DNA from 4 places in the Erwinia pyri genome. Region 2 is predicted to be linked to each of the others. Evidence: predicted binding sites of a transcription regulator. Region 2 holds the regulator's gene; each other region holds the start of a gene.
The links. Region 2 encodes sigma-54, which starts transcription at its own class of promoters, with help from an activator protein. Its sites were predicted from a motif close to GTTGGCACANNTTTCGCTNT; they were not measured.
Positions count from the first base shown of each region.

Region 1: the regulator sigma-54 is predicted to act here: its motif matches at 1,696-1,715, upstream of norV (anaerobic nitric oxide reductase flavorubredoxin).
Region 3: the regulator sigma-54 is predicted to act here: its motif matches at 1,573-1,592, upstream of glnA (glutamate--ammonia ligase).
Region 4: the regulator sigma-54 is predicted to act here: its motif matches at 2,018-2,037, upstream of Q3V30_RS16985 (gamma-glutamyltransferase family protein).

Region 1 is NZ_CP132353.1:2,156,674-2,159,792, reverse strand. It holds gene norR (nitric oxide reductase transcriptional regulator NorR) at 1-632, opposite strand, end outside; gene Q3V30_RS10025 (DUF2526 family protein) at 942-1,175, shown strand; gene Q3V30_RS10020 (TehB family protein) at 1,189-1,548, shown strand; gene norV (anaerobic nitric oxide reductase flavorubredoxin) at 1,754-3,119, shown strand, end outside.
Region 2 is NZ_CP132353.1:529,922-533,040, forward strand. It holds gene ptsN (PTS IIA-like nitrogen regulatory protein PtsN) at 1-103, opposite strand, end outside; gene hpf (ribosome hibernation promoting factor) at 305-592, opposite strand; gene rpoN (RNA polymerase factor sigma-54) at 615-2,048, opposite strand; gene lptB (LPS export ABC transporter ATP-binding protein) at 2,097-2,822, opposite strand; gene lptA (lipopolysaccharide ABC transporter substrate-binding protein LptA) at 2,829-3,119, opposite strand, start outside.
Region 3 is NZ_CP132353.1:4,450,768-4,453,886, forward strand. It holds gene typA (ribosome-dependent GTPase TypA) at 1-1,304, opposite strand, end outside; gene glnA (glutamate--ammonia ligase) at 1,740-3,119, shown strand, end outside.
Region 4 is NZ_CP132353.1:3,567,857-3,570,975, reverse strand. It holds gene Q3V30_RS16995 (AtzE family amidohydrolase) at 1-198, opposite strand, end outside; gene hpxX (oxalurate catabolism protein HpxX) at 195-383, opposite strand; gene Q3V30_RS16985 (gamma-glutamyltransferase family protein) at 396-1,982, opposite strand; gene hpxU (MurR/RpiR family transcriptional regulator HpxU) at 2,172-3,011, shown strand; gene Q3V30_RS16975 (hypothetical protein) at 2,937-3,119, opposite strand, start outside.

The DNA.
Region 1 (3,119 bases), 1.6 Mb from region 2:
CTCAGGTCAGAGGGGGCAACGACGCTTATCTCTTTTTTAAGATGCGTCAATGCCGCTGACTTGCCGATAATTTCAACTTCCTCATTTTCCTCCGGCCGGTGCGGCTGTGGCGTAAATGACGATGCAGGTTTTTCCAGCTCTTCAACCAGTAATGCGTTGTTCAGCGCCCCCGCAGTCAGGCTGGCCAGAACCCGCAACTCTTCATCGCTGTAATCATCAAACTGGGTGGCGTTCATACCGTCCAGGGTCAGCGCGCCGATCAGCGTCTGCCCCGCAAAAAGAGGCATGCCGACGCAGGCGTGGACATGCAGATCGCCCTGTTCCGGGATAAGCCCGTCATAGGGATCGGGTAAATCGCTCTCGGCGGGAAAGCGCACCACATCCCCGGCGCGGGCGATCGCTTCAAGCCGCGGATGGGCTTCAAGGTTAAACCGGCGGCCCATCACATCCGGCGCCAGACCGGCCGTGGCCAGCGGGCGGAACTGCTGATTTTCATAACGTAGCAGCGCAGTAGCATCACAGCCTAAGGCGCTGTGGATACTGTTAATCATCCGCATAAAACGATCGCGGCCGCGCACACCATTCTGAATATCGACAGCCAGCGAAGCCAGCGTCCCGACAGATAAAGTCATATTGTCACCTTTACAAACCTTGTCTTTATAACAAGAGAATCTTTGTAATTATAACAATCATCCCTTTGTCCGTTTGTTTTAAATCAACCTCTTATCAATTGGCACGGAATATGCGTAATAAGGTCAGGTCATTTATTTGAGGAGTAGAACCATGTTAAATCGCGAACCCGCCAGAGCGCTCAGCGCTGAAGAGATGAAATGTGCCGCCAGCGCCCTGAGATGGGCAGCTTTCGGCAGCACGCATCGCGGACCTGCCCTAAAATATAAACAAAGCTCCTTTTGCAACAGCTCCATACGCTGGGTTAAACCATGAACCATACAGATGAAGTCATTAAAGCGGTCGATGCCGCCATCCTGAAGAATGTGATCCACGATATGAACGTGCTTTTGTGTCAACTCAGCGACGACCACGCGCTCACCCGTGAGGAACGTTTTGAGCAGCAACAGCGCCTGCGCCTGGCCGTTTTCAAACACGCTACCGAGAAAGAAGAGCTGGCCGAACAGCGCCGTAACTGGCTTACCCACGGCGGCCTCATTAGTTAACAGGAGATCTCTGATGTCCCATACCATCCCTAAAAATTTTACTCATACCCGCTCTACTCCTTTCTGGGATCAAGAGAGCGTGCCAAAGGCCCTGTTGACACACCACAACACCAAAAAAGGCGTGTACGGCAGGCTGTCAGTAATGCGTGGCGCCGTAAAATATTATGGCTACGCCAGTGAAACAGCGCGTGAGCATGAAATGGAGGTCACCATCACGGCAGGAGAATTTGGCATCAGCCCGCCGCAATACTGGCATTGCATTGAGCTTTTAAGTGACGATACTTATTTTAATATTGATTTTTTTGCCGATCCGAATGTGATATTGGAGGGGCAAGGATTTTCACGTGAAGTTCATATCCCTAAATCGTCATGACTACTGCTTGCCCTTTACCCGCTCCGGCGGGTTTTTTTATGCCTGACGCTTTGTCATTAAAACAACTCATTGTTTAAAACACAAAAATAGTTATAGTCATAAAAACAAGGTAATTGAAAAATAGATCATCAGATCAATAGCTTAAAAATTGGCATACTTAATGCAATTGTCTCCGTGAAATCAATTTACGCTAACGGGGCATTAAATGAATATTCACGTAAAAAACAACATATTCTGGGTAGGTAAAAGAGACTGGGAAGTTGAGCATTTTCACGGCAAAGAATACAAAATGCAGCGTGGCACCAGTTACAACAGCTACCTGATCCGCGAAGGGAAAAACATCCTTATCGATACCGTTGATCTGAAATTCCGCAGCGATTTCGTCAACAATCTGGCGGAAGAGATCGATCTGAAAACCATCGATGCCATCGTGATTAACCATGCGGAAGAAGATCATGCCGGCGCACTCGCTGAACTGCTGGCACTGATCCCGGGAACCCCGATTTACTGCACGGCCAACGGCGTCGATTCCATCAACGGGCATCATCATCACCCTGAATGGAATTTCAACATTGTTAAAACCGGCGATTCGCTCGATATCGGCAACGGTAAAAAACTTATCTTTGTGGAAACGCCGATGCTGCACTGGCCTGACAGCATGATGACCTATATCACCGAAGATGCGGTACTGTTCAGCAATGACGCCTTCGGCCAGCACTATTGCGATGAGCATCTGTTCAACGACGAAGTGGACCAGAACGAATTGTTTGACCAGTGCCAGCGCTACTTTTCCAATATTCTTACCCCTTTTGCGCGCCTGGTTGCGCCAAAAATTAACGAAATCCTGGGATTCAACCTGCCGGTGAGCATGATTGCTACCTCGCACGGCGTGGTGTGGCGCGATAATCCTGCCCAGATTATTGAGCTCTACCTGAAATGGGCTGCCGATTATCAGGAAGACCGGATCACCCTTTTCTATGACGCCATGTCTGACAATACGCGCAGGATGGCAGAAGCGATCGCTCAGGGCATCCGGGAAACCGATCCGCGCGTCGCCGTGAAGGTTTACAACGTCTCCACCCATGACAAGAATGAAATTATCACCTCCTGCTTCCGCTCTAAGGGCATTCTGGTGGGATCGTCCACCATGAACAACGTGATGATGCCCAAAGTCGCGGGGATGCTGGAAGAGATCACCGGCCTGAAGTTCCGCAATAAACGCGCCTCTGCCTTCGGCTCTTATGGCTGGACGGGCGGCGCGGTTGATCGTGTGGCGACCCGTCTGCAGGATGCCGGTTTTGATATGACCATCGCCCTCAAAACCAAGTGGCGCCCCGATCTTTCCGCTCTGGAAACGTGCCGGGAGCATGGCCGGAAAATTGCCCGTGAGTGGGCGCTGTCGCCGCTGCCTGTGCCAGCCCCAGTGGCTGATACCAACTCTGTCGCTATTGCAGCCGCCGCGCCCGTTAACGGCAACGGAGTTGGCGTGGTTGAAGCGGGTGAAGATCTCGGGCAGAAAATGATCTGTACGGTCTGCCAGTGGGTTTACGATCCGGCAGAGGGTGAGCCTG
Region 2 (3,119 bases):
TGATGATTTCCAGCGCCCGCTTCTTACTCTGGCAATGTACGCCGCTGCGGGTGCAGGAGACGCTCAGGACCGAGCTCAGTTCCAGTGTTAATTCATTGTTCATCATAGTTTCACTTACGTGTTCACTTCTGCCTGGCAAAATGACTTAACCTTTCTGACCCCTGAAGGGGAGAGGGGGCTAAGGCACGACCGCACGGCCGATTGATTAACGGCCCGCTCCTGAAAGGAAACGAGCCGGCTATCATACGTCACCACTCATTGTTAAATAAGGGTGACGAAGAAATAATCAATGTTTGAGTGAAATTTAGTGCTGCTTCAGCTTGTCTTTGTGTTTATTAAGTTGGCGCGTCAGCTTATCCATCAGGCCGTCGATCGCCGCGTACATATCTTTTTCTTCCGAGGTGGCATGCAACTCACCGCCGTTCACATGTAGCGTAGCATCCGCTATCTGCGTGACCTTTTCGACCTTCAGAACAATGTAGACCTGGTTGATATGGTCAAAGTATTGCTCCAGCTTGGCAAATTTGGTGGTAACGAAATCCCGTAATGGTTCAGTGATTTCCACTTTATGGCCAGTGATATTGAGTTGCATATGCTCTTCCTTATCTGTTCGTTCAGACCAGCTGTTTACGCTGGTTTGAGGGCGGGATGGATAAAGACTCTCGGTACTTCGCGACGGTACGGCGCGCCACCATGATCCCCTGATCGGAAAGCAGAGTGGTGAGCTTACTGTCGCTCAGAGGTTTGGCGGGATTCTCCGCCGAGATTAATTTTTTAACCAATGCACGGATCGCCGTGGAGGAAGCTTCGCCTCCTCCCTCGGTACTGACGTGACTGGAGAAAAAATACTTCAGTTCAAAAATACCGCGTGGGCTGTGCAGATACTTCTGCGTGGTCACGCGGGAAATAGTGGATTCATGCATCTCTACAGCGCTGGCAATGTCGGCCAGCACCATCGGGCGCATAAACTCTTCGCCCTGTTCGAAAAAGGCCTGCTGCTGATCGACGATACAACGCGTGACTTTCAGCAGCGTATCGTTTCGGCTTTCCAGACTTTTAATCAGCCATTTCGCTTCCTGCAGATTACTGCGAATAAACTGGCTGTCGCTGTCATTGCGGGTGGTCCCGCTAAGCGCAGCGTACTGCTGATTGATTTTTAGTCTTGGCACGCTCTCTGAATTGAGTTCAACCATCCAGCGCTGACCCATTTTGCGTACCAGTACGTCCGGGATGACATATTCCGGCTCGGTAGTATTGATCGACTGACCAGGGCGCGGATCCAGCGTCTGGATAACCTGCATCGCCATTTTTAACACATCTTCTTTCAGCCGCGTGACGCGCATCAGGCTGCGGAAATCATGATTAGCCAGCAGATCCAGATGTTCGCTGACAATCAGCCGTGCTTCTTTCAGGCTTGGCGCGTCTGGAGCGAACTGCGAAAGCTGCACCAACAGACAATCACGCAGATCGCGGGCGCAAACGCCCACCGGGTCAAAGCGCTGGACGCGTTTTAACACCGCCTCCACTTCGTCCATGCTCAGCTCATCGTTACCGATGCTGTCCAGGATCTCCTCCAGGGAGGCGGTGAGATAACCCGTTTCATCCACGGCATCAACAATCGAGGTCGCTATCGCCCGGTCGGTCTCGGTAAAGGGCGTCAGCTCAACCTGCCACATCAGGTAGTCCTGTAGCGTTTGCGTGGTTTCGCCCTGATAGACCGGCAGCTCATCATCATGGTAATCAGTGCCGGTGCCTGAAGGCGTGCCGGCGGTGTAGATCTCATCCCAGGTCGCATCCAGAGGAAGCTCTTCCGGCATATCCTTCTGTTCCAGCGCTTCCCGGGTATCCAGCGCCTCTTTCTCCTGATACTCGCGCGCGTCCACTTCCTCATGAATGTCGGTTTGTTCAAGCAACGGGTTACTTTCCAGCGCCAGCTGAATTTCCTGCTGTAGTTCAAGCGTAGAGAGCTGCAACAGACGGATGGCCTGTTGCAGTTGTGGCGTCATGGCAAGCTGTTGGCTAAGCCTGAGTTGCAAACCTTGCTTCATATTCAGGATACTGATTCCTCGAAAATCTTACCGGGTTTTAACACCTTATCAGAGTCTGAACTCTTCGCCCAAATAGACTCGCTTAACTTGTTCATCCTCCAGAATCTCTTCTGGCGAGCCGTGTGCGATCAAATGCCCCTGGCTTACGATATAGGCACGCTCACACACCGCCAGCGTTTCACGCACGTTGTGATCGGTGATCAGCACGCCCAGCCCGCTGTCGCGCAGGTGCTCGATGATTTTTTTAATATCGATAACGGAGATAGGATCGACGCCTGCAAAAGGCTCATCAAGCAGAATGAATTTCGGGTTGGCCGCAAGGGCGCGAGCGATCTCGACGCGACGACGCTCTCCCCCTGACAACGCCTGCCCCAGACTGTTACGCAGATGCTCAATGTGGAACTCATTCATCAGCTCGTTGGCACGATCTTCACGCTGCTCAGTAGTCAGATCTTCGCGGATCTGCAGCACGGCCATTAAGTTGTCGTAGACGCTCAGGCGGCGAAAAATCGACGCTTCCTGCGGCAAATAACCAATCCCGCGGCGTGCACGAGCGTGCAGCGGCAGAATACTGATATCTTCGTCATCAATAATGATGCGGCCCGCATCACGCGGCACAATGCCTACCACCATGTAAAACGTGGTGGTTTTGCCCGCGCCGTTAGGGCCAAGCAGGCCAACAATCTCGCCGGATTTGACCTGTAAACTGACATCTTCGACCACGCGTCGGCCTTTGTAAGCCTTCGCCAGGTTTTCCGCAATTAAAGTAGCCATAGCTGATTAGTTACTCTTTTTTTGTCCGGAGGACTGGGTGCCTTTATCCTGCAGCTGAGAAGGGACCAGCACCGTGGTTACGCGCTTGCCGCTGCTGCCGTAAGCCTGCATCTTCTGCTCTTTTACCAGATAGGTGATGCGGTCGCCCTTCACGTTGCTGTCGAGCTGCTCCAGATAAGCGTTACCCGTCAGCTCGACAAAGTCTTTCGCCAGCTCGTAATGCATTTTCTGCGCATGGCCTTTCACCGGTTTACCATCATCCTGCAGCTGATAGAAGGTGGCCGGGTTGCCATAGGC
Region 3 (3,119 bases), 600 kb from region 2:
CCTTTGCCATCCGGATCCATGTTTTTCATGTCCGCTTTACGTTCACCCATCGCCTGCATGACTGAACCCTGGTGCTGTTCTTCGATATCCAGCGTAACGTTTTCAAACGGCTCTTGTTTGCGGCCTTCGAAATCGCGGAAGATAACTTTCGGACGGGATACCGCCAGTTCGAAACCTTCACGCCGCATGTTTTCAATCAGAACTGACAGGTGAAGCTCACCACGACCCGAGACGCGGAACGCATCAGCATCGGCAGTTTCTTCAACGCGCAACGCAACGTTGTGCACCAGCTCTTTGTTCAGACGGTCCAGGATCTGACGTGAAGTCACATACTTACCTTCTTTACCGCAGAACGGAGAGGTGTTGACGTTAAAGAACATGGTTACGGTTGGTTCATCAACGCTCAGCGCTGGCAGCGCCTCTACATTCTGTGGGTCACAGATTGTATCGGAGATGTTCAGCTCACCCAGACCGGTGATAGCAATGATGTCGCCAGCTTCAGCTTCTGTTGCGTCGATACGCTCCAGGCCCAGGTGAGTCAGCACTTTACCGACTTTACCGTTACGGGTTTTGCCTTCGCTATCAACGATGGTCACCTGCTGGTTTGGCTTCACTTTACCGCGTTTGATGCGGCCGATGCCAATAACACCAACGTAGTTGTTGTAGTCCAGCTGAGAAATCTGCATCTGGAACGGCGCTTCCATCTCAACCTGCGGAGGAGAAACGTGTTTCACGATAGCTTCATACAGTGGGGTCATGTCATCAGCCATGTCGGCGTGGTCAAGACCCGCGATACCGTTCAGGGCAGAAGCATAGATAACCGGGAAGTCGAGCTGCTCGTCAGTCGCATCCAGGTTAACGAACAGGTCAAATACCTGATCCACAACCCAGTCAGGACGTGCGCCCGGACGGTCAACTTTGTTGATGACCACGATCGGCTTCAGACCATTAGCAAACGCTTTTTTGGTCACGAAGCGGGTTTGCGGCATAGGGCCATCCATTGCATCCACAACCAGCAGCACCGAGTCAACCATTGACATCACACGCTCTACCTCACCGCCGAAGTCGGCGTGTCCTGGGGTATCCACGATGTTGATGCGGTAGTCGTTCCATTTAATGGCAGTGTTTTTTGCGAGGATGGTAATCCCACGCTCTTTCTCCAAATCGTTGGAGTCCATTACGCGTTCGGTTGCTTCGGTACGGGCATCAAAGGTCCCGGACTGCTGCAGCAACTTATCAACCAGGGTAGTTTTACCATGGTCAACGTGGGCAATAATGGCGATGTTACGCAAATTTTCGATCACAGCTTTGCCTCAGGCATTAGAAATAGCGCGCTATTGTACACGGATTAATCGAAGGACTGAACAGGATCACAAATTTCAATTAAAGATAACTGTCAGGATTGCTTTTCTAACCTTAATTAGTGCAAGAATTGCACTCCATCGAAAAAATGCACCAGAATGGTGCTTAACAAGCACCCGTTAGCACCAAAATGGTGCGCGACTTCCATCATGGTGCAGTTCCCGTCTCACGAGAGAGCGCATCATAGCGCTTTTTCAGGGTATTAATAAAGTTGGCATAGATTTCGCTTTATACATTCAAGCGAAGAATGCCAGTTTCCACAACGGTTGATAGCTTGTCAGAGATCTTTATTATCGGATGACCCGGCGAGATTAGCAAAGGTCCCAGCTGAAGATCTCTAAACACGACGACAATGACAAAATCCAGGAGAGTTAAGTATGTCCGCTGAACACGTTCTGTCGATGATGAACGAGCACGAAGTAAAATTCGTTGATCTGCGTTTTACCGACACCAAGGGTAAAGAACAGCACGTCACCATTCCTGCTCATCAGGTTAACGCTGACTTCTTCGAAGAAGGCAAAATGTTTGACGGCTCATCAATCGGTGGCTGGAAAGGAATTAACGAATCAGACATGGTTCTGATGCCAGACGCGACCACTGCTGTCCTGGATCCGTTCTTCGAAGACTCTACGCTGATCATCCGTTGCGACATCCTCGAGCCAGGCACCATGCAGGGCTACGACCGTGACCCGCGCTCCATCGCAAAGCGTGCTGAAGATTTCCTGCGTTCTTCCGGCATTGCAGATACCGTTCTGTTTGGCCCGGAGCCAGAGTTCTTCCTGTTTGATGACGTCCGTTTCGGCGCGACCACTTCCGGTTCACACGTTGCTATCGACGATATCGAAGCGGCATGGAACACCGGTAAAGAGTATGAAGGCGGCAACAAAGGCCACCGTCCAGGTCTGAAAGGCGGCTACTTCCCGGTTCCTCCGGTCGACTCATCACAGGATATCCGTTCTGCTATGTGTCTGACTATGGAGCAGATGGGCCTGGTTGTTGAAGCGCATCACCATGAAGTTGCTACAGCTGGTCAGAACGAAGTGGCTACCCGCTTCAACACCATGACTAAAAAAGCTGACGAAATTCAGATCTACAAATATGTTGTGCATAACGTGGCTCACGCTTACGGCAAAACCGCTACCTTTATGCCAAAACCTATCTTTGGTGATAACGGTTCAGGCATGCACTGCCATATGTCCCTCTCTAAAGATGGTAACAACCTGTTCGCTGGCGACAAATACGGCGGCCTGTCCGAAGCTGCCCTGTTCTATATCGGCGGCGTTATCAAGCATGCTAAAGCGATCAATGCCCTCTCTAACCCAACTACCAACTCTTACAAGCGTCTGGTCCCGGGTTACGAAGCGCCTGTTATGCTGGCCTACTCTGCCCGTAACCGTTCTGCCTCTATCCGTATCCCGGTAGTTGCCAGCCCGAAAGCCCGCCGTATTGAGGCTCGCTTCCCGGATCCAGCGGCTAACCCATACCTCTGCTTCTCCGCTCTGCTGATGGCTGGCCTGGACGGCATCATCAACAAAATCCATCCTGGCGACGCGATGGACAAAAACCTCTATGACCTGCCTCCGGAAGAAGAAGCTGAAATTCCAAAAGTGGCCGGTTCACTGGAAGAAGCTCTGCAGTGCCTGAACGAAGACCGTGAGTTCCTGACTCGTGGCGGCGTCTTTACTGACGAAACCATTGATGCCTACATCGAACTGCGTAAGGCCGAAATGGACCGCGTTCGTATGACTCCCCATCCG
Region 4 (3,119 bases), 1.5 Mb from region 2:
CGGCCCCTCTTTACGCAGACGATCCAGACGATCGGCCTCATTAAGCATGCGATCTTGAGTCACCTCAGTCCATGCGTTAATCGCCGGATTCAGCTGCTCAATCTGGCTGAGCGTCTGCTGCGCAATATCCCGCGCGCTAAGCTCACCTTTGGTTAGCGCGCCCTGTAACTCTTTGATACTCAAGGAGGCTGGATTCATGCTTTATACACTCCAGCCACTTCAAGACGATCGTCCAGCGGAAAAGCCATCAGCGGCGTCGCCATACCGGCAATACGGGTAAACTGCACCAGCAGCTCGGCCCGGCGCTGGTCATCTAACGTCACGCCGAGAACCTGCTCCATCTGTGCCACATACGCTGCCCAGTCGGGCGAATGTTGATTCATGCTCTTCTCCTGTTAAAAACCGGCTGCGCTGCCGTTGCTTCTTGGGTCACATGCCCCTTCCAGCATGCCGTTGGTGTGCCGCACGATGGCGCCTGCATGGCCTACCGCTTCACTGAAGTCGGGCAGCGCCTCCACTTCGTGGCCCAGGGCACGAAGCTGCTCAAAGGTTTCCTGGGGAAAACGGCTCTCCAGCTTCAGAGAGTCAGAGGCCTGGCCCCAGGTACGGCCCAGCAGCCAGCGTGGCGCGCTGACACATTGCTGAAGCGGCATCCCCTGGACAACGTGGCGGGTAAAAATGGCGGCCTGCGTTTGCGGCTGCCCGTCGCCGCCCATTGAGCCATAAACCATGGTGCGGCCATCGTTCAGCCGCGCGGCGGCGGGATTCAGCGTGTGGAAAGGCTGTTTGCCTGGCTTCAAGGCCAGAAGATGGTCGGGATCGAGGCTGAAAGCCGCTCCGCGGTTCTGCCAGGTAATGCCGGTATCTGGCAGCACTACACCGCTGCCAAATTCATGATAAATACTCTGAATAAACGACACGGCCAGGCCGCTGCTGTCCATGACGCCCATCCAGACGGTATCGCCAGGACCTTTACCAGTACCCCAGGGCGCGGCCTGCTGGTCACTGACTTTTTCTGCCATCTGCGCCAGCAGGTCTGAATTCAGCAACGCCTGCATCTCTTCCTGCATATGCAGCGGGTCGGTGATATAACGATCGCGCAGGCTGAAAGCGAGCTTGGTCGCTTCTACAATGCGATGAATGGTCTGCGTTTCCGTGGCATCGCGCATATTTAAACTGTCGGTAATACCAAGGATCGCCAGCGAAACCAGCCCCTGCGTGGGCGGCGTCATGTTGTAAACTTCGCCGCACTGATGCTGGATACGCAGCGGCGTCCGGCGTTTTGCCCGGTGATTATTCAGATCTTCAAGGGTAACCGGCATCCCCAGACGGGACATTTCACTCGCCATTTTTCTGGCAAGAGAGCCGCGATAAAAACTCTCCAGCCCCTCTTCGGTCAGCAGGCTCAGCGTATTGGCCAGCGCCGGCTGCGTGAAGCGGCTGCCCGCCTTCGGCACTTCACCATCGGGAAGAAAGGTCTGCGCAAAGCCGGGCTGATCCGCCAGCTCATGGTATTTGCTTGCGGTAGCGGAGGATTGCGACTGGGTGACCGGAATACCGTCGGCGGCATAGCGAATGGCATCGGCCAGCAGCCTGGCAACCGGCGTCGGCGTACCGCCAAATTCGGCTGAAACCGCCAGCGCTTCCGCCCAGCCGCTCACGGTGCCAGCTACTGTCAGGGCGGCTTCAGGGCCTCGATGGGGAATGGCGGCGGCGTTCTTATAAAAAGCGAGATCGGCCAGCGAGCCGGCAGCACCGCTGGCATCAATGGCAACCGGCTCACCCTGAGGAGGAACGATCAGCCAGAAGCCGTCTCCGCCCAGGCCATTCATATGCGGATAGACCACCGCGATGGTGGCAGCAGCGGCAACCATCGCTTCAATGGCATTGCCTCCTTTACGCAGGACGGCCAGGGCGCTTTCGCTGGCAAGATGATGGGGAGCGACGGCCATACCCAACGGGGCGATATTACTCTGAATCATTCCAGTCTCTTATTTTAGGGTTACAGGGGAGTAGGGAAGCAAGAGCTGTTCCAGTTTGTCAGCAAGAAAAGGTTAATTGCCTCTCTGATCATAAGGGCGAGACAAAATTGCTGGCTGACGGCAAAATAAGTTTTCCGTCCGGCACGCAGTTTGCAGATTCTCTGAAACAAAAGTTACAAGGTCAACGCTATGAAGCAGCTCGATGAACGTCTGAGAAGCCACTATCCCCAGCTCTCCCCTCAGGAGCAGCGGGTAGGGGATTTTGTCTTCGATCATTTTGACGATCTGATCAGCTACAACAGCGCCGAACTGGCCAGGCTCAGCGGTGTCTCCAAGGCCACCGTCAGCCGTCTGTTCAAGCGGCTTGGGTATGAAAAATATAAAGATATGCGCGACGAGCTGCGTACGCTTCGTCAGAGCGGGATGCCGTTAACCGATAACCGTGATGCAGTGCAGGGCAACACCTTACTCGCCCGGCATTACAAGCAGGAGATGGCGAATCTGACACAGTGGGTGAACGGCATCGACGCCACGCAGTTTGGTGAAGTGGTGCAGCAGCTGGCCAGCAGCAAGCGCGTGTTTATCGTCGGGCTGCGCAACGCCTACCCGGTTGCGCTGCACCTGCGGCAGCAGCTGCTGCAGGCAAGAGGGGGCGTTCAGGTGCTGCCTCAGCCAGGCCAGACGCTCTCTGAAGAGCTGGTGGAAGTGACGCAGAACGACATGGTGGTGGTGCTCGCTTTCCGTCGCCGCCCACGCATTATCAAGCCCTTACTTCAGCAGTTACAGCTGGACGCTATCCCCACGGTGGTGGTTTGCGAACCCCAGGCCCAGGCTGTTATCGCGCTGGCCCGCTGGCAGCTCTGCGCGCCGCTGGACAGCGTTTCCGCTTTTGATAGCTACGCTTCAGCCAATAGTTTAATAAATCTGCTGGCGAACGCTGTGCTGCATGAACTTTTAAGCGAAGGCCGCCAGCGCATCCATCAGATAGCCGATCTTTACAGCCAGCTGGATGAGCTGGAACAGCGGTAATGGGGCACCTTTTTGGTGCTTTGCCTTTTTTTGGGGCAGATCGCTCCAGCGATCTCCCCCTTCTTCCTGAGCGCGATTGGAACCTTTTTTAAGAGGAATGCAATCGTT